Labrys monachus: one gene and its partner. The protein of the gene in region 1 binds, or shares a complex with, the protein of each later gene. Links are inferred from orthologs where the notes say so. Each region holds a gene or a part of one and is shown on either strand. Other genes may lie near its edges.

The links.
Region 2: the proteins of hfq (region 1) and katE are in contact, whole or in part, in a crystal structure (PDB 3VU3), measured with the Escherichia coli proteins. The link is inferred for Labrys monachus from one-to-one orthologs.

The regions. Positions count from the first base shown.
Region 1 is NZ_JAUSVK010000001.1:4,026,788-4,038,491, forward strand. Bases 3,693-6,632 are described here. They hold hfq (RNA chaperone Hfq), read right to left. Parts: upstream 5,322-6,632; coding sequence 5,064-5,321; downstream 3,693-5,063. Other genes in these bases: hflX (GTPase HflX), read right to left, coding at 3,693-5,017; J3R73_RS18400 (D-amino-acid transaminase), read right to left, coding at 5,553-6,413; J3R73_RS18405 (CYTH and CHAD domain-containing protein), read right to left, coding at 6,529-6,632. Also shown: mazG (nucleoside triphosphate pyrophosphohydrolase), read left to right, coding at 945-1,784; J3R73_RS18380 (hypothetical protein), read right to left, coding at 1,797-2,831; J3R73_RS18385 (YMGG-like glycine zipper-containing protein), read left to right, coding at 3,269-3,568; more of hflX, read right to left, coding at 3,620-3,692; more of J3R73_RS18405, read right to left, coding at 6,633-8,124; J3R73_RS18410 (extracellular solute-binding protein), read right to left, coding at 8,282-9,421; J3R73_RS18415 (SDR family oxidoreductase), read right to left, coding at 9,609-10,346; J3R73_RS18420 (MaoC/PaaZ C-terminal domain-containing protein), read right to left, coding at 10,374-10,838; J3R73_RS18425 (Gfo/Idh/MocA family protein), read right to left, coding at 10,846-11,704. UniProt on the Escherichia coli protein: RNA chaperone that binds small regulatory RNA (sRNAs) and mRNAs to facilitate mRNA translational regulation in response to envelope stress, environmental stress and changes in metabolite concentrations.
Region 2 is NZ_JAUSVK010000001.1:626,710-634,589, reverse strand. What follows is about bases 4,909-7,880. They hold katE (catalase), read left to right. Parts: upstream 4,909-5,321; coding sequence 5,322-7,439; downstream 7,440-7,880. Other genes in these bases: J3R73_RS02720 (ubiquinone biosynthesis hydroxylase), read right to left, coding at 7,533-7,880; J3R73_RS02730 (SDR family NAD(P)-dependent oxidoreductase), read right to left, coding at 4,909-4,942. Outside these bases: J3R73_RS02755 (bifunctional metallophosphatase/5'-nucleotidase), read left to right, coding at 1-369; J3R73_RS02750 (AcvB/VirJ family lysyl-phosphatidylglycerol hydrolase), read right to left, coding at 387-1,712; J3R73_RS02745 (hypothetical protein), read left to right, coding at 2,006-2,371; J3R73_RS02740 (DMT family transporter), read right to left, coding at 2,417-3,328; J3R73_RS02735 (LysR substrate-binding domain-containing protein), read left to right, coding at 3,449-4,315; more of J3R73_RS02730, read right to left, coding at 4,316-4,908.

The DNA of each region.
Region 1 (11,704 bases):
ACACGTTCAAGGGACAATCTGTCCTACCCACCATCGGTTCCCGCTCATCTCGTGGCCGCCGCCCCCTCTGCCGATCCGCCTGTCGTCGGGGCCTCGCTTCGACGACACCCGCGCCATGGATGATTGCGTTCGGCCATGCGCTTCCCGAGGCGAGATCGCGACGGGCTTCATGTTTCTGTCTCAGTCGAAATTTTCGGCAATACCGAGCTTGAAAGTGAAGATCGGGGACTCCCCTGGGCCCGTCACACGGCCGAGTCGGCCCGCGCGCAAATCACAGGCAATGCGTTGAAGTGGACCGCCGTCACCCTCGTGTCCACCGGCTACCTGCTCGTGACCGGCGGCTATTGGATCGTCTTTCGCGGATTGTGCCGGATATGCTGGCCATAGACCGGACGGCGGCAGAGCCGGCAGCGAGAACAGGGCGACGCGGCGCCTTTTCGCGCCTGCACGCGACGTCGAAAGAGACCAATCGTCGCCGTGGCCCATCGGATCAGGCTTCGCCGGCCGAACGAATCGGCGCGTCTTTCCGCTCGGTGCGGGCTATCGCTTCCCCTGACGACGACGGTCGTCGCCAAAGCCGGCAGTGGCGATGGGCGGCGAACGGCAGAAAATCAGCAGAGAACCGCTAAAAACGTCGCAAAAGCAAGGAAATGGCGGAGACGCAGGGATTCGAACCCTGGATACCCTTGTGGGGTATGCTCATTTAGCAAACGAGTGCCTTCAGCCTCTCGGCCACGTCTCCGTATGCTTTCCGATAGACAATCGCGTCCCTGCAATCAAGGCAAATTCGCAGGGCTCGCGGCGATGGCCTGTGCAAATCGCAGGCCTGGCGGCGGGCGCCGCGGGCGGGAGCGTCTTGTCCTTGCCGTAGGCCACGATCGTCGCGACAATCTTTCCAGGGAATCATCGCGGCATCTGCGCTATGGCAGGCCATGGAGAATGCCATGAACAACACGGGGAACCCGATTGCCGCGCCCGTCCCGAGCCGCGATATCGAGCGGCTGCTCGAGATCATGGCCGCGCTGCGCACGCCGGTCACCGGCTGCCCCTGGGACCTGGAACAGGATTTCGGCTCCATCGCCCCCTACACGATCGAGGAGGCCTATGAAGTCGCCGATGCGATCGAGCGCGGCGACATGGCCGATCTCAACGACGAACTGGGAGACCTCTTGCTGCAGGTGGTCTTCCATGCCCGCATGGCGCAGGAAAAGGGCCTGTTCGATTTCGGCGATGTCGTGAAGGCGATCACCACCAAGCTGATCCGCCGCCATCCGCATGTGTTCGGCGAAGCGCGGAGCCTGCCGCCGGACGCGGTCAAGCGACTTTGGGGTGAGATCAAGGCCGCCGAAAAGGCAGAGCGGGCTGCGAGAAGCCCTGCCCGGCCGTCCAGCGCGCTCGACGGCGTCCCGACCGCGATGCCGGCCCTCACCCGCGCGGTGAAGCTGCAGGAGAAGGCCGGCAAGGTCGGCTTCGACTGGAACGACATCCGCATGGTCCTCGCCAAGGTCCGCGAAGAGGCCGACGAGATCGAGGCCGCACTCGATGCGAGGGCGGACGATGCCGAAATCGCCGCGGAGATCGGCGATCTCCTTTTCGCCGTCGCCAATGTGGCGCGCCATGCCGGCGCGGACGCGGAAAGAGCCCTGCGCGGTGCCAACGCCAAATTCGAGCGGCGTTTTCACTTCATCGAGGACCGACTCGCCGAGCGCGGCGTCGAGCCGGGCGGCTCGACGCTGGAAGAGATGGACGGGTTGTGGGACGAGGCGAAGCGCGCGGGGCTGTGATGCCCGGCCGGTTCAGGAAAGGGCTCGCTCCGTCTGCCCCGCCGGCCGCAGAGCCACCTGGTCGCTGAGCACGCCCGGCTCGCTGGCGGCCACCTCGAATCCAGCCTGGCGCGCCAGGGGCTCGAAGCCCTCCAGACCGCGCGGAAACAGCTTGAACCGGCTGTTGGCGATCATGTCGCGCCGGGTCTTGTCGCCGCGCGTCACCGAACCCACCACGAGTTCGGCGCTGCGCAGCGCCCGGAGATTGCCGATGATGGCGCTGTCGTCGCCATATTCGAACAGGGCGCCTTCCGACGAGGCCGCCAGGAGCGCGCCGCCCGCGACCAACTCACGGACAAGTTCCTCGAGCGCAGCAAAGTCGTTCCAGTCGTAGAAGCGGTGCCCGAAGGTGACGTCCAATCCTTCGAGGGGGCAGCCCGGCGCCTGCAGCGCCGCGAGCGCATTGGCGCCGAAGAACGGACCCGCATCGTCGCCGTCGAGGACATGGATGGCGATCGGCCGCTCCAGCACCGACGCCCTGTCCCGCTTCAGCAGGATCAGGGCGTTGAGGCTGTCGATCGCCGGGCCGCCGCCGATATTGACGAGGTGCAGCGGCGCGCCGGCGGCGGCCGGCGCCCGCGCGATGCCGTCCGCCAGCATGCGGGCAACCTGCTGCGTCCTCAGACGCAGGAAGGTCACATGCGGCAGGGCGGCGAAGCGCCGGTCCGCGGGCCCGTCGAATGGCGGGGGCAGGTTTGCCGGTCCGAGCTTCAGCACATAGGTGCTCAGGCCGTCGAGATAGCTCCCGTCGGAGCCGAACATCGCCTGGGCCAGCAGCGATCGCCGCGCCAGCGCGCGAAGCATCGCCTTGACGACGAAGGCCGGGATCCATCGGCGGCCGCGATCGCCCTCGGCGACGGCTTTGTAGAGCCGCGCCATCGCCGGCGGATCTTCCGCAATGTGGAAACGCGGATCGGTGACGTCGATCACGGGGAGGCTGATGCCTTCCCGGGTCAGAGCGGTGGGCGGCGCCCGACGTCCCGATATCGCCGACGGGATTGGAGCCATGCCGGAGAGCCTTCCTTTTCCATCAAACGCAAAACGGAGTTCCGATCAGCCGGTTGCCCGGCCTGCAAGCGTTGCCGCGGCGGAACGCGCCCTCCTCCGCGTCGCAAGGGCCCGGCCGGCCGGGCGGTGCCTTCCGGATAAGGTCAGATCCGGCCGCCGTGCATAGCGGGCTTTTCCATCGTGCTCGGGCTGATTAACCCTCTTTCAAGCGGGCACCGCGCCGTCGAAGCGGAGGTAATTCCCACGCATAATATTCCATAACGCTACGTATAACATGATTTTACCCCGGCGCAAATGAGCTCTGGAGCAGATCAGAATTAGTATTAAGCATTGTGGCGGCACTTTGAGGCGAGCTGCCATCCTTATGACTCAATCTATACACACAGTTAATTTTCAGTAAACACGCCCTATCAGTATCGTTGCGTATGGGTACTCGGATGAACAGATTGCTTGGCTCGGCGCTGATCGGCGCCATCACGCTCAACGTTGCCGCATGCAGTTCCAGCCCCGGCGACCGCGCCCTCGGCGGTGCCGTCATCGGCGGCACCGCCGGCGCCCTCATCGGCGGCATGGTTTCGAGAGACTCCGGCACCGGCGCCCTTGTCGGCGGGGCGCTCGGCGCGGCGACCGGCGCGATCATCGGCGCGGCGACGACCCCTCGTCCCGCTCCTGCCGCCGACCAGTGCTCCCGCTGGGGCGCGGATGCCTATGGGCGCGAATATTGCGCAGGCTATTGACCGACGGTCGCGATCGAACGCGATCGCCGATCACGCGGCGCCGATGCGCGGTCAGCCGATCTTTCTGACGAAATCCGGCTCCGGCGGCCCGATCACGGTCAGCCCGAACCGCCGCCGGACCTGGTCGGCCCGGGCGGGCGCCACCCGTACCGTGACATGCGTCACGCCCTCCTCGTCGGTCTCCCGCTCGAGCACGTCGCAATTGTCGTGGAGCCAGGCGAGGCCTGCCCCGTCGGCGGGCGGAACATCGATGGTCAGGGTCAGCCGCCCGGCCGCGACCGCCGCCTCCACGCGTTCCAGCAGGTGGTCGACGCCCTCCCCCGTAATGGCGGAGACGACGACCGGCCTGCCGTCGCCATCCCGGCGCGACGCGGTGAGAAGCGCTTCGCGGGCCGGCGCATCGAGGAGGTCCACCTTGTTCCACACCTCGATGATGGCCCGCTCCGCATTCGTCTCGACGCCGAGGCCCTGCAGGATGTTCTGCACGTCGGCGGCCTGCGCTTCGGTATCCCCATGCGAGATGTCGCGGACATGCAGGATCACATCGGCCTCCAGCACCTCCTCGAGCGTGGCGCGGAAGGCGGCGACCAGCATGGTCGGCAATTCCGAGATGAAACCGACGGTATCGGAGAGGATGGCCTTGGTGCCGTGCGGCAGCTTCAGCGCGCGCAGCGTCGGGTCGAGCGTCGCGAACAGCATATCCTCGGCCAGGACCTCCGCCCGCGTCAGGCGGTTGAACAAGGTCGACTTGCCCGCATTGGTGTAGCCGACGAGCGCCACGATCGGATAGGGCACCTTTCGGCGGCTGGCGCGGTGGAGGGCGCGCGTGCGCTTGACCTGCTCCAGCTCACGCTCGAGCTTGACGATGCGGTCCTGCAGCAGGCGCCGGTCGGACTCGATCTGCGTTTCGCCAGGGCCGCCGAGAAAGCCGCCGCCGCCGCGCTGGCGTTCGAGATGGGTCCAGGAGCGGACGAGCCGCCCCTTCTGGTAGTTGAGATGGGCGAGTTCGACCTGGAGCGTGCCTTCCTTCGTGCGCGCCCGTCGGCCGAAGATTTCAAGGATCAGGCCGGTGCGGTCGATGACCTTGGCGCCCCACGCCTTTTCGAGATTGCGCTGCTGCACCGGCGAAAGGGCGCAGTCCATCAGCACCAGCGTGATCTCCTCGGCCTCGACGATCGCCTTGATCTCCTCGACCTTGCCCTTGCCGAGATAGGTCGACGGGCGGATCTCGGCGAGCGTCACCACCACCGAGCCGACGACGTTGAGGTCGATGGCGGCCGCCAGGCCTACGGCCTCCTCGCGCTTGGCCTCGGGCGAGCGCGCAGGGCCGCTCTCCGCGCTGCGATGGGACAGCACGGGGGCGACGACATAGGTCCGCGTGCCGGAAGCGACTTCCAGCTCATGCGCATCAATGCGATTCGCGGGGTCTTTGGGATTGCTTGATGTCAAAAGATGACTTTCCGGCGGGACGCGTCCCGCCGCCTCACGGCAAGAATCAGAGCTTGTCCGCTCCCTCGATCTCACCACCCTCGAAGAGCTGGACCGGGTGTCCCGGCATGATGGTGGAAATCGCGTGCTTATAGACGAGCTGCGAATGACCATCCCGGCGCAAAAGCACGCAGAAATTGTCAAACCAGGTCACCACGCCCTGCAGTTTCACGCCATTCACCAGAAAGATCGTGAGCGGGATCTTGTTCTTGCGGACATTGTTGAGAAACGTGTCCTGTAGATTTTGGGTGCGCTCAGCCGCCATAATACCCCCGAAACTCCTTTGACCGCGGTTTTCCCGCGTATCCAGCACATACAACCGGCTCAAGCCGGCAGCACGGGCCTTCTAACCAACATATATAGTCGACATGCTTGCTGCTCAGCGCAAGCAAAAGTTTACCTGTCGCTCCGCAGCGCTCCGCCTGATAGGCGTTGCACGATGGATAGGCAGCAAAACAACGGCGTGAATACGGCAGTGACCGGAAAAAAGATACATTTACACCGAATGCTCGGCGACTGAATGAAAATGAGCGCGCAGCTTCCGGGCAAGCGCGCCCGGCGTGCCGTCGCCGATCACCGTGTCGTCGATCTTCACCACGGGCATGACGACATTGGTCGCCGAGGTGACGAAGGCCTCCTTGGCGGCTTTCGCTTCGGCCACGGTGAAGGCCCTTTCGGTCACCACCATATTGTCGCGCCTGGCCAGATCCATCAGCGTGGTCCGCGTGATGCCGCGGAGGATGCCGGATTCCGCCGGCCGGGTGAGCAGCGTGTTTTCCGCCGTGACGATCCAGGCATTGCTGGATCCGCCCTCGGTGACGTAGCCCTGCTCGTCGAAGAACCATACTTCCTTGGCGCCCTGCTGCCTGGCCTTCTGTTTGGCGAGGACGTTCGGCAGCAGGCCCGTGGACTTGATATCGACGCGCTCCCAGCGGTTGTCGGGCAATGTGATGACGGCGATGCCGCTGGCCGCCCCCGCATCGCCCTTGGCGCGGTCGAGCGAACGGGCGATCACCACCAGCGTGGGCGGCGTGTCGGGAGAGGGAAAGAGGAAATCGCGCTTGGCGGCCCCGCGGCTGACCTGGAAATAGACCATGCCGTTCACGACGCGGTTGCGGCGAAGGGTCTCCCGCAGGACGACTTTCAAGGCATTCTCGGCCATCGGCATGCGGATGCTCAACTCCGACAGCGAGCGCTTGAGCCGGCCCATATGGCGGGTCTCGTCCACGAGCGCGCCGTCGCGCACCTCACAGACCTCGTAGACGCTGTCGGCGAACTGGAAGCCGCGATCCTCGACATGCACGCTGGCGTCGCGAAGCGGCACATAGACCCCGTTGACATAGGCAATTCGGCTCATGGCTATCCTGAAATCCTGGCTCTTCCGAAATTCCGGCCGTTCGCTTCCATTCGGCTGCGGGAGTTCCCGCCTGCATGCCGGGGATGTGCCGCAGTTTCAGCGCGCTGGCAATCGCCTATTGCCAGAAAGGCTCGCCTTGCGCAAAGCGCTTCCAGACCTTGTGCAGCTTGCCGGATCCGGCCAGCCTGTCACGCGCCTGCCAGCCGGCGATCAGTCCGGCGCCGCGGTGGAGGTCGAAACTGCTCGCCCCGTCCACCAGCACGGAAAGCAGCCCGCCGGTAGTGGCCGTATCGTTGGCGACGCCGAGGCTCTGCTGCAGCGCGGCGAGGCGGGCGAGATAGCGCTGGGCATCGTCTTCCGATTCGAAGACATTGCGGAAGAACTCGGCGGTGTAGCGCAGCTTCTTGAGCACCAGGCGCAGCTCGTGCTGGGCCACGGGCTGCAGCCGCTTGAAATGGGAGCCGGCCTTCAGCGACCGCCGGTGCAGCCGATCGAGGGCCTGGCGTGCGAAGCCGTCGGCGGTCTCCGCGAGGATGGTGAGCGAAGCGCTGGCGATGTCGTTGCGCCAGACCCGGCGCTCGATGGTGTGGCCGAGCATCAGAAGGAAGCGGTTGTAGCGCTGGCCGGCGAACAGCTCGCGCAGCGCGGCATAGCCCGAAAGGCGATGGGGCTCGACGCTTTGGCGCAGGGCATCGAACGCCGCACGGTCGGCGCAATGGGCTTCGATCTGCGGAACCGTATCGGTGACCAGCACGTCCCAATTGCGCACGGCGCCGAGCGCGGAAGCGAGCCATTTGGCCTCGCCGCCCAGGCGCTGGAGCGTGGGCGAGCCGATCTGCCGCTGCAGGATCGAGATCGCCGTCCGCATGCGCCGCAGCGCCACCCGCATCTGGTGGACGCCTTCGGGCGCCTTGCCCGCCTCGACGGCCGCCTGGTTGGCCACCATGTGCCGCCGGCAGTCGCCGAGCAGCTTGGAGACGATCTCGTCGATATTGTCGGACGCCGAAATGCTCGCCTTCGCCGAACGCGTTCCCTCGGCGGCGACGTCATAGGCGAGCTGATAGCCGCGATCGGCCTTTGTCAGCGTGCCGACGCGCAGCGGCGCGGAATCGAGCAGCGACAGGGCGATGTCGTAGAGCGCCACCGGATTGCCGCTCTTCAGCTCGATCTCGATTTCGCAGATCGCCTCGCGCCGGGTGCCGGCCTCGATCGAACCGCTGTCATAGGACAGCTCGATACTGGCCGAGGGCAGATCGACCATCTGGACCCGGCGGCGGAAACGCGTGGCGAACACCTGCTCCAGCACCGCATCGGTCACGCCCACGAGACCCGCGCCGATTTCATCGAGGGGCAGCAGGTCGAGATGCGGCGCGAAATCCGGCACGGCCACTTCCCATTCGTGGCGCGACAGCGGGTCCGTCCCGTCCACCGGGCGCTTGAGGGTCTGGATGAAGGTCTTGCCACTGCGCCGCACGCGCAGCGAGATGCCGTTCCGGAAGAGCTGGCGGTCCGGCGTGTCGTAATAGGCATTCTCGAACTTGCGGAAGACACCCCGGTTGCGGGCGTTCTGCGCGATGATCGGCACGTCGGCGAGACTGTCGAGCGTGCCTGCGGGCACGAGCAGCTTCAGCTCGATTTCCTTGTTCGCAGCAACCGGTGGCATCGGGGGGAGGACGGGATCGGCCGGATCAGAATTGACGCCTAATTGCACGATAGCGCTCCAGATCACGATAGTTCAAACCGCAGGCGGGCGATTGTGACGTTTCAATGAATTTCCGGACCTATGGCACAGCACCTTGTCACATACTACAGATCAGCCGGGCAAAAACGCACCGCCGGCATTGCCGGGCGATGCGTCTTCCGGGGGGTTACAGGCCGGATTCCTGGCTCGCGGCGAAGAGGCGATTGAGTTCGGAAACGCAGGCGGAAGCGCTCGCGCGGTCCAGCAGCGCGTCGTTGATGAGCTCGGATGCGGCATGCTGGAAGGGCATGTAGCCGTCGTGGCGGGGCCGTACCCAGGCCGCTTCCAGCGTTGCGCGGGTATCCCGGTAGAAATCATGGGTATCGGCGTTGATGCCGGCGTCCCTCCAGGCGAGGTCATGGCCCGGCTGCCCGCCGGATCGCGCGAAGATGCCTTCCTGCACCGCGCCGCTGGCGATGAAATAGGCAAAATCGAGCGCGGCCTGCGGATGCTGCGTGCGCGCGGAAACGGCAATGCCGGTCCCCCCGAGCGCCGAGCCCCGCGGCGGGAGATCGCCGTCGACAGGTATATCGCCGAAGCCCACGCGATGGGCGCGGAAGCCGTCGCGGGCATAGGGCACATAGCCATAGGTCAGCGGCACGCAATCGATGCCGGCATCGGCGGCGGCCATGTCTTCGAGCACGGCGATCGGATCCTGCTCGAAATTGCGGGGGTCGACGAGTGCGGCGAGCGTCCGCAGGCGTTCGAGGACGGCAACGCCCGTCGCCGGCCCGATCAGCAGGGGTCCCGCGTCGTGGCAGGGCTCGCCGATATGGGCCGCCAGCGTGTAGAACGACATCAGCGAATGCGGCGGACGCAGCGGGATGGCGACCCGGCCCTGCCGCGCCAACGCCATCACGTCGTCCCATCGGCGCACCGCGCGGCCGAGGCGGTCCGGCCGATAGGCCTGCACCTGCGCCGCCGCGTCGATCGGAAAGGCCCATTGCCGGCCCTGCCAGGTGTAGCTGTCATAGGACTTGCCGACGCTGCCCGCCCGCAGCGCGGCGCGCTCGGCTTCGCGGCCCGGCACGTCGAGCGGCAGCAGGCATTTCTCATGCGTGATCTGCCCGACATGGGGATGGTCGATCACGATGAAATCGTAGCGCGCGGCGAGGTCCTCGACCGGATAGGATTCGAAATCCTGCAGGGAGCGCTTGTCCCAGGCGATCTCGACGCCGGTCCGCTCCTTCCAGGTTGCGGAGACCGCGACCATGGGATCATAGCCACGCGGATGGCTCCACGTCATGCCCTGCAGCTTGATGCTCATTCCCTGACTTTCCACCTGTTCTTCCTCGGGGATTGTCTCGTTTCCCGTGGGATTATCTGCGAAGCGCCACCGCGTGCCGCATCGCGTCCGGGATGACATCGCATTCAGAGGCGATCGCCTCGCCCCATGCGGGAAGAGCCGAGAGCCGGCGTCCCCTCCCGCATGGCGAGGATGCGAAAGACGCCGTTCAGGCCGACCACCCGCCGTCGATGACGTGGACCTGTCCGGTGGTGTAGGTCGCCCCGGCGAGATAGACGACGAGATCGGCGATTTCCTCCGGCTGGCCGATACGGCCGATCGGCTGGCGGGCGATGAAGGCCTTGCGCGCGGCTTCATAGTCGCCCGTCGCTTCCAGGCGCTCGCGCAGGGACGGGCTTTCGACCGTGCCGGGAGCGATGGCGTTGCAGCGGATGCCCTTGCTGACATAGTCGGCGGCGACCGACTTGGTGATGCCGACGACGGCCGCCTTCGAGGCCTGGTAGGCGAAGCGGTTCGGCACGCCCTTCACGCTCGAGGCGAGCGACGCCATGTTGATGATGCTGCCATCCCCCTTTTCCAGCATGCCCGGCAGGAAGGCGCGGATCATGCGGAACATCGCGGTGACGTTGAGGTCGAACGCGAAGTTCCAGTCCTTCTCGCTGCACTCCAGGATGGTGCCGCCATGCACGACGCCGGCGCAGTTGAAGAGGATGTCGACATCCTTGGCGTGGAGATGGGCGAAGGAGGCGATGGCATCCGGCGACAGGACGTCCAGACGGGCGACCGTGACGCCTTCGATGGCGGCAAGGTCCGCCAGCTTGTCGTCGGCGATATCGGTCGCGATCACGCGCGCGCCGGCGCGGGCGAGCGCTTCCACCGAGGCCCGCCCGATGCCCTGGGCAGCCGCCGTGACCAGCGCGGTCTTGCCCTTCAAGGAAAGAGTCATCTCCATTCTCCGTCTTATGATTTCGATTCAAACCGATAGAGTATCGGGCGATTTGCGTTGTACGAGCAGGATGTGATCGGCAGCAAGGACGACTTCGTCACGCTGGTTGATCACCTCGCAGCGTTCGATCACCCTGCCCTGGCCGGGCCGCTTGGGATCGTCCTCCTTGGCGAAGACGGTTACGCGCGTGCGGGTGGTGTCGCCGATGAAGACCGGGCGCACGAAGCGAAGGCGGTCATAGCCATAGGAAAATGCCACGGGATTGATCAGCGTCGCGGTGAGGCCGATCCCGACGGCGAATACCAGCGTGCCGTGTGCGATGCGCTGGCCGAAGGCCGAATCCTTCATGAATTCGGCGTCCATGTGGTGGGGAAAGAAATCCCCGGTATGGCCGGCGTGGACGACGATATCGGTCTCGGTGATGGTGCGGCCTGTGGTCAGGCGCACATGGCCGAGCTGGTAGTCCTCGAAATGGACGGTCTGTTCGGCCATCGTTTCCTCACGGACGGGGAGCAAGGGGCGTCGCCGGCGCGGCGCTGGACGCGAAGGCCGCCTCGACCAGCGCCATGGTGGACCAGGCATCCTCGAGCGAGGCGGCGAGTTCGGCGTCCTCCCCCGAAGCGAAGCGCTGGAGATTGGCCATGCGCCCGACGAAGGCGTCGGGGAACCAGCCGCCCGTCAGCGGCACCTGCACCCAATCGGCCTCGCCCTTCGGTCGCAGCCAGACCTCGTCGGGTTCGCCGCGGGGATAATCGAGCAGCAGGCCTAGCTTGACATGCGCGGCGCCCTCGGTGCCGTCGAAGCGGAACTCGGCCACCTGGTTGCGCCGCCCGAAGGCATGGTTGTGGTTGATCGACAGGGTACAGCGGACGTCATCACCATAATCGAGGATCGCCGAGGTCCGCGTCTGCGCCATCTCGGAGGCGGGATGGCCGATGGTCTTGGCGTGCACGCCGGCGGGGTCGCCGAGGAAGGAGCGGATCAGATCCAGATAATGGATCGAATGCACGGCGATCTCGACGCGCGGCATGCCTTTGAGGAAGGCGAACAAATGCCAGGGCGTGTCGATGGCAAGATGGACCTCGACGTCGACGAGCCTGCCGAGCAGGCCGCGCGCCACGGCATCCTGCACCGCCAGCATCATCGGCGAGAAGCGGAGCTGGAAGTTGACGGCGGCCTTCAGGCCCTTGGCCCGCGCCAGTTGGAGGATCGCGGTGGCTTCGGCGAGATCGCGCCCCATCGGCTTCTGCAGCAGCACGGCCGCACCGTCCGGCAGCCGCCGCAGCACGTCGAGATGGGCGCCGGGCGGCGTAGCGAGATCGAATACCGCGTCCGGAACGGCGGTCGCCTCGTCGAGG
Region 2 (7,880 bases), 3.4 Mb from region 1 along the record:
CTGGTCGAGCTGAGCGGCAGCGAGCTCGAGGCCGCGCTCGAAAACGGCCTGTCGCAGATCGAGCACCATGCGGGACGCTTTCCGCAGGTCTCCGGCATCGCCCTCGTTGCCGATCCCCGGGCGCCCGCCGGCCACCGCCTCCTCTCGGTCGACATCGGCGGCCGGCCCCTCGATCCCGCAGGGCGCTACAAGGTCGGCTCCAACAATTTCATGCTTGCGGGCGGCGACGGCTATGCGAGCCTCGCCGCCGGCCGCGTGCTGGTCGGCGCCACCGACGGCAGGCTGCTCGCCAACGAGGTGATGGCCTATGTGCGCGGGAAGGCCACCGTCACCACCGGCATCGAAGGCCGGATCGTCCTGAAGCCGTGAGGCCTCGCCAGGCGGGCCTACTGCCTGGCCACGGCGGCATGGCCCGGCGGCGGAGCCAGCCGGCGCGGCGCGGGGGAGGCCGAGAGCAGCGGCGCCACGATGATGTCGGCGAGCCTTTCGGTGTCGCCGTCGAAGCCGTGGCCGCCCGCCTGCGGCACGATGGCGAAATCCGGCCGCGCCGCGGCGAGAGCGGGACAGGCCATCGCCGCCATCCTGTCGTCCTTGCCGTAGATGCACTGCACGTTCGGCGCGTCGATGCGGGCGGCTTCGGGCAGCAGCGGGGTCTCGTTGGGATAGTCGTCGTCGCTGAGCTCGATGCGCATGTCGGTCACCGGCGCGATCGACAGCAGCGAGACCACCGCGACGATGCGCTTGGTGCTCGCCGGCAGGCGGTTATAGACCAGCGGCAGCGCATCGCCGCCGAAGGAATAGCCGACCAGCGCGATCCGCTCCACCGGCCAGGTGGCGCGGAAATGCCGGATCACCCGTCGCAGGTCGGTCGCGACGTCGCGGGGATCCCGCTTGGCCCAGAAATAGCGGCGCGAGTCGATCGTCACCACGCCGATGCCGCGCTCGGCCAGGGCGGCGGCGAGATCGCGGTTGAGCGGCCCCATGCCGCCGTCGCCGGTCAGCACGACGGCGAGGCGGCGCGGGGGCTGCGCCGGCTCGGAGACATAGAGCGGGAGGTCGGCGAGATCGCCCGGCCCGTGCGGCCCGGCATCCCTGCCCAGCGCCTCGGCCGCATCGCTCGCCGCATCGTCGTCGCCGTCCTCGATCTCGCGCAGCGCCTGGAGGCCGGAGGTCGCCGCCGCGCCGGCATCGGCGCTGACCAGCGCCTTCGCATCGACGGCGCAGGCCGATACCGCGTCCGGCGTCATCTGCCGCGAATGCAGGGCGATCACCCCGGCGAGCCGGTGCGCCTTCGCCTCCAGCGCCAGGGCCCGGGCCGCGTCGCTGCCGAGGCCGGCGCCGGCGAGCACCGGCGTGATATAGGGCGCGATGTCCTGCTCGCGCTCGACATGCAGGGTGACGTTCTCGACCCGCAGGGCAAGTTCGGTGCAGCTCATCGCCCGGCCCAGGCTGGTATAGTGCCGCCCGGCCGGCCAATTGAGGCCGATGACGAGATCGCCGCGATGCTGGAACTCCACCGCGAGCGTGCTCTCCTCCCGTCCGAAGCCGTCGGCATCCGACAGGAGGACGATGACGCTCTTGGGCTTTGCGAAGGGCTTGAACAGCCGGACATCGCCGAAGACCGGATCGATCGCCTTGGAAGGCCCGGCCTGCACCGCCGAAAACGGCATCATCGCGATCACGAACGCCGACAGGATCCCGAACGAACGCATTGGCCACCTGATGCCGCGGACGAGCGCCAGACCAGAGGAATTCGTCTTGGGGCCGCGGTCTCCCCTCAACCTAGGTAGCGATTGTTGCGAAGTCGAGGCCGCCGGGCGCGGCCCTCATCACTTCGGATTGAAGGAAAGCCGCATTCGCGTGATCGGGATAGTTCATATTCCCGATGCCGCTCGCGGCTTTGCTTAGCCAGGATCGCCTTCCCGCATGGCCCGACTTCCTGCACCACTCTCGCTTTCTCGCCAATCTCGGTTGTAAGAGTTGAGACTGGGGCTATTGTCGATCCATGGAACACGCATCGCTCGTCGCCTTTCTGAAGGGTGATCTCACACCGGAGGCCTTCGGTCGAGAGATAGAGGCTGAGGTCCATGCCTGCGATCAGGGCTGCAAATCTGAGGGCGTGGGATACATTATTATCACCGATGGCCCAGCGGAAGTGGTTACCCGCGACCACGCGAGAAGGCTCCTTCAGGCCCTGCTCGTGAACCGGCTGTCTTTTCTCGCAGCGAACTATACCGCCGAATGCCTGATCATGAGTGATGACTTCGAGTTTGCCGATGCAGCGGTCACAGCGGCGATAGCGCTCGTAGCGGATGACAGCAGATCTCCGACGTCGGAAGAGACCGAAGTCGCTCTCGCGGCATTGGACTGAGCGCGACGTCGCTGCGCCGGCAAACAAGCAATTCGTCCATGCCGCCTATCGCTGCGACAGCACGACCGCGCCGAGGATGAGGGCGCCGCCGACGATCTGGTCGAGGTTCATCGCCTCGCCGAAGATCAGGAAGGCGAGCGCCGCCGAGAGGATCGGGTGCGAGAGCAGGATGACAGCCACGACGCTCGCCGGCAGGCGGCCGATGCCGACGGCGCTCAGGCCCTGGCCGAGCACCTGGCAGACCAGGCCGAGCGCCACCACCGCCGCCCAATTGCTCCAGCCCTGCGGCCAGAACCGGCCGTCCCCGCCGGCGGCCGACAGGCCGAGCAGCACGATGCCGGCCATGACGGTCGAGACCAGCGTCACGTCGGCCGCGCCGCGCGTCCTGCGCGCCACGCGCAGCGCCACCAGATAGAAGGCATAGGTCAGCGCCGAGCCGACGGCGAACACGTCCCCGAGCCGCATGGCGAAGCCCGAGCGATAGGCGCTGCTGGTGACGACGATGCCGATGACCGCGACAAGGAGCGCACCCAGCGCCGCAGGGCGGAGGCGGTCGCCCAAAAGGACGAAGCCCGCCGCCACCGAGACGACCGGCGCGAGGTTGGAGATGAAGCTGGCATTGGCGACCGAGGTCAGCGGCAACGCCGCATGGTAGCAGACGAGGTCGAAGGCGAACGCCACCCCGGCGAGGAGCGCCGCCAGCAGCCCGGGACGGGCGAGGCCCGACACGCGGCCGGGCTGCCGCTCGGCCCGCGACCACAGGATCAGCACCGGCAAGGCGAAGACAAGCCGCCAGAAGGCGCTCGCGGCCGGATCGAGGCCGGCGAAGCGGATCAGGATCGGCGACCAGGCGATCGCCATCACCGCGCCGGCCATGGCGCCGAGGGCCGCCGAATCCCGGGGCAGGCGCGCCTGTCCGCCGCTCATGGCAGCCGCGGTCGGTGTGAGTTCGCGCATGGGGCCGGCTCGCAGGTCGTGTGGCTGGAAAATTCTTGGCCGCAACCATAAAGCGTACTTTTAATAGCGTGAAACGAATGTATTATATGGTTCGATATCATTTTATTATGGATTGAACCGATGCGGCATTTCGATACCGACAGCCTGGAAACCCTGGTGACGATTGTCGATCGCGGCGGCTTCACCGCCGCCGGCGCCTCGCTCGGCAAGACGCAGGCCGCCGTCAGCGTCATCGTCTCGCGCATGGAGGCGCGCATCGGCAAGCGCCTGCTCGAACGCTCGCGCAAGGGCGTCACGCCCACCCTCGCCGGCGAGATCCTGATCGGCTATGCCCGGCGCATCCTCAGCCTGGAGGACGAGGCCCTGGCCGCCATCGGCGGCGACGAGGCCGAGGGCCGGGTGCGCCTCGCCGTGCCCGACGATTTCGTCGACATGATGCTGACGCCGCTGATCGGCGCCTTCTCGCGGCGCTTTCCGCGCGTGCAGCTGGAAATGCGCTGCGACCTGTCCTTCCGGCTCGAGCCGATGCTGGAACGCGGCGAGGTCGATCTCGCCATCGTCACCCGCGATCCGGTGCGGCCGGTCGGCGAATTGCTGCGGCACGAGCCGCGGGCCTGGTGCGCGGCGCGCGACCATCGCCCCGAATTGATCGATCCCCTGCCGCTCGCCATGTTCCCCGAGGGATGCCGCTGCCGGCCGTCCGCTTTGGCGGCGCTCGATGCGATCGGTAAGCCCTGGCGCATCGCCTATACGTCGAGCCACATGCCCGGCATCCATTCCGCCGTCAGCGCCGGCATGGCGGTCACCATCCTCGGCGTCTCCTCGATCCCCAAGGAATGGCGGCGCCTGGAGGAGGCTGACGGCTTTCCGGAGCTGCCGCCGCTCGACATCGCGCTCATTGTGCCGGACGCGGCGAGCGTCGCCACCCGGCGCTTCGCCGCCTTCCTGCGCGAAGCGATCCTGCAGCAGCCTTCGCTCGCCGCCTGATCAGGCCACGAAGGTCGCGCCGCTGATCCGCCCGGCCCGGACGGACAGGAGGAAGGCCGCGGCGTCGGCGAGGGCGCCGGCATCCTCTGTGGCGGGGGCCAGCAGGTTGACGCGGACGCTCCGCGTCGAAAGCTCCTCGGAAAAACGCCGCGCCATCTCGCCGAGCGCCGCCCGCGCCGCATAGGCCGGCCAGTCTTCCCCGGCCTCGCGGCGTCCGGCGAGCAGCAGCACGCTGCCGGCGGCGGCGATCACCGGCGCCGCCGCCTCGATCGCCTCGGCGGTGTGCCCGACATTGAGGGCGAGCGCCGCCTGCCAGGCAGCGCGCTCCTCGCCCGCGCCGGGCGCCATGCCGGCGTTGCAGACGAGGCCGTCGAGCCGCCCGAAGATCTCCACCACGCTGGCGATGAAGGCCGCGGCCTCGCCGGCGACCGCAAGGTCGCAGGCATAGGCGAGGCAGCGCCCGCCATGGGCCTCGATCGCGGCATGGGCGGCGGCGAGTTCGCCCGCAGACCGCGCCGCCACCGCCACGGCCGCACCCTCGGCCGCCAGACGCTCGGCCACCTTCAGGCCCAGGCCGCGCGAGGCGCCCGTCACGGCGATCACCTTGCCGGCCAATTCGAGATCCATGCCACGCCTCCCTGTGTCACGAGAGTGTCAGATGGCCGGAGCGAGGGCAACATCCCGCCTGCCGAACCCAGGGCAACGCGTTCAGGTTCATTTTCAACGGCCATCATGTCCGTCATCCCCGGCGAGCGAAGCGAGGAAAGGGGATCCATGACGGAGGGTGGCGTCCTGGCCCATGGATCCTCTTTCCTCGCCGAGGATGACGGTGCATTGCCGGGCAGCCCCGCCCCTCGCCGCATTTCCGGCCGCCGAACGCCCCGAAATTTTCGGGCCGCTTCCGGGGACCTTCGCCGTCCCCGAGCGTTAAATCAGCACATCGAGGGCCCGCAAGCGGCGGGCCGATGCGCCCCACGCACCATTGCTCCATTTCGAGAGGCCCCGCATGGCCAGTTTCCGCCAATCCGACAAACAGACCAAGGCCCAGTTCGCCGACGCGGCCGTCCTTCGCGGCGAAGGGGGCGAGACGCATCAGGTCGCCGGCAAAGACGTGCCCGTGCTGACGACGCAGCAGGGCGTCCCCGTATCGGACGACCAGAATTCCCTGAAGATCGGCCCGCGCGGACCCGCCCTCCTGGAGGATTTCCATTTTCGCGAGAAGATCTTCCATTTCGACCATGAGCGCATCCCCGAGCGCGTGGTGCATGCGCGCGGCTTCGGGGCCCACGGCTTTTTCGAAGCCTATGAATCGCTTGCGGACGTGACCTCGGCCGACCTCTTCCAGCGCGCCGGCGAGAAGACGCCGGTGTTCGTGCGCTTCTCCACGGTGGCGGGCAACAAGGGCTCGGCCGACCTCGCACGCGACGTGCGCGGCTTTGCCGTGAAGTTCTACACCAAGGAAGGCAATTGGGATCTCGTCGGCAACAACATACCCGTCTTCTTCATCCAAGATGCCATCAAATTCCCCGATCTCATCCACGCCGCCAAGCAGGAGCCCGACCGCGGCTTTCCGCAGGCGCAGACGGCGCATGACAATTTCTGGGACTTCATGTCCCTGATGCCCGAAACCATGCATATGGCGCTGTGGATCATGTCGGACCGCGCCATCCCGCGCTCGTTCCGCTTCATGGAAGGGTTCGGCGTCCACACCTTCCGCTTCGTCGATGGCAAGGGCAAGTCGACCTTCGTGAAATTCCACTGGAAGCCCAAGCTCGGCATGCAGTCGGTGGTCTGGAACGAGGCGCTGAAGATCAACGGCGCCGACCCCGATTTCCATCGCCGCGACCTCTGGGACGCGATCCAGACCGGCAATTTTCCGGAATGGGAACTCGGCCTCCAGCTCTTCGACGACGATTTCGCCGACAGCTTCGAGTTCGACGTGCTCGACGCCACCAAGCTCATTCCCGAGGAGCGCGTGCCGATCCGCCGCGTCGGCCGCCTCGTCCTCGACCGCACGGTCGACAATTTCTTCGCCGAGACGGAGCAGGTCGCCTTCCACACCGGCAATATCGTGCCGGGCATCGACTTCACCAACGATCCCCTGCTCCAGGGCCGCAACTTCTCCTATCTCGATACGCAGCTGAAGCGCCTCGGCAGCCCCAACTTCACGCATCTGCCGATCAACGCGCCGAAATGCCCCTTCCACACCCTGCAGCAGGACGGCCACATGGCCTTCCACAATCCGAAGGGACGGGCGAACTACGAGCCGAATTCCTGGGGCGGGGCGATGGGCGGCCCGCGCGAGGATCCGGACAGGGGCTTCCGCAGCTTTCCGGCGCCCGAGGCGGGCGACAAGCGGCGCGTCAGGGGCGAACTCTTCGCCGACCACTACAGCCAGGCCCGCCAGTTCTATGTCAGCCAGACGCCGGTCGAGCAGACGCACATCCAGGACGCCTTCGTGTTCGAGCTGAGCAAGGTCGAGACGCCCGCCATCCGCGCGCGCATCGTCTCGCATCTGATCAACATCCATCCCGATCTCGCCAGGAGCGTGGCCGAGGGGCTGGGGCTGAAGGACATGCCGAAGGCGGCGCAGCCGGCCCGCAAGGTGATCGAGGACCTGCCGCCCTCGCCGGTGCTGAGCATCGTCGCGAACGGGCCGAAGAGCTTCAGGGGCCGCAAGCTCGGCGTGCTGGTGAGCGACGGCGCCGACGCCGGCCTGCTCGACGCGCTGACCGCGGCCGCCGAAGCCCAGGGCGCGGTGGTCGAGCTCGTGGCGCCGCGCGTCGGTGGGGTGGCTCTCGGCGACGGCAGCCTGCGTCCCGCCAGGCAGAAGATCAATGGCGGCCCCTCGGTGCTCTACGACGCCGTCGCGGTCCTTCTCTCGGCAGAGGGTGCGAAAACGCTTCTCAACGAGGCCACCGCCAAGGATTTCGTCAGCGACGCCTTCGCGCATGCCAAGTTCATCGCCTTCTCGGCTGCAGCCCAGCCGCTTTTGGACAAGGCCGGCGTCCTGCCCGACGGCGGCTGCCTCGCGCTGAAGACGCCCGACGACGCCAAGCGCTTCGTCGCCCTGTGCGGCGAACTGCGGTTCTGGGAACGCGAAGCCAAAGTCCACGCGGTGTGACGGCACCGCGAACGAGGAATGGAGCGGCGGACAGCGGCGCCGCTCCGGGCGAGACGAAGCCGGCGCTCGACGGGCGCCGGCGCGGCCTCGGCGCTACTGCATCAGCCGGGGCACGCTGCCGCTGAGGCCGGCGGCCTCCTTGATGAAGAAGCGCTTGGCCATCGGCAGCCGTTCGACCAGGCCGAGACCGACGTCGCGCACCAGGCGCAGCGGGTCGAGATCGTTCGAGAACAGGCGGTTGAGCCCGTCGGTGACGAGGCCCATCGACACGGTGTCGAAGCGGCGCCAGCGCTGGTAGCGTGCCAGCACGTCCGGCGCGCCGATATCGAGCCCGAGCGTCGCCGCGTCGATGATGCATTCGGCCAGCGCCGCGGCATCGCGTATGCCGAGATTGAGCCCCTGCCCGGCGATCGGATGCACGATATGGGCGGCGTCGCCGAC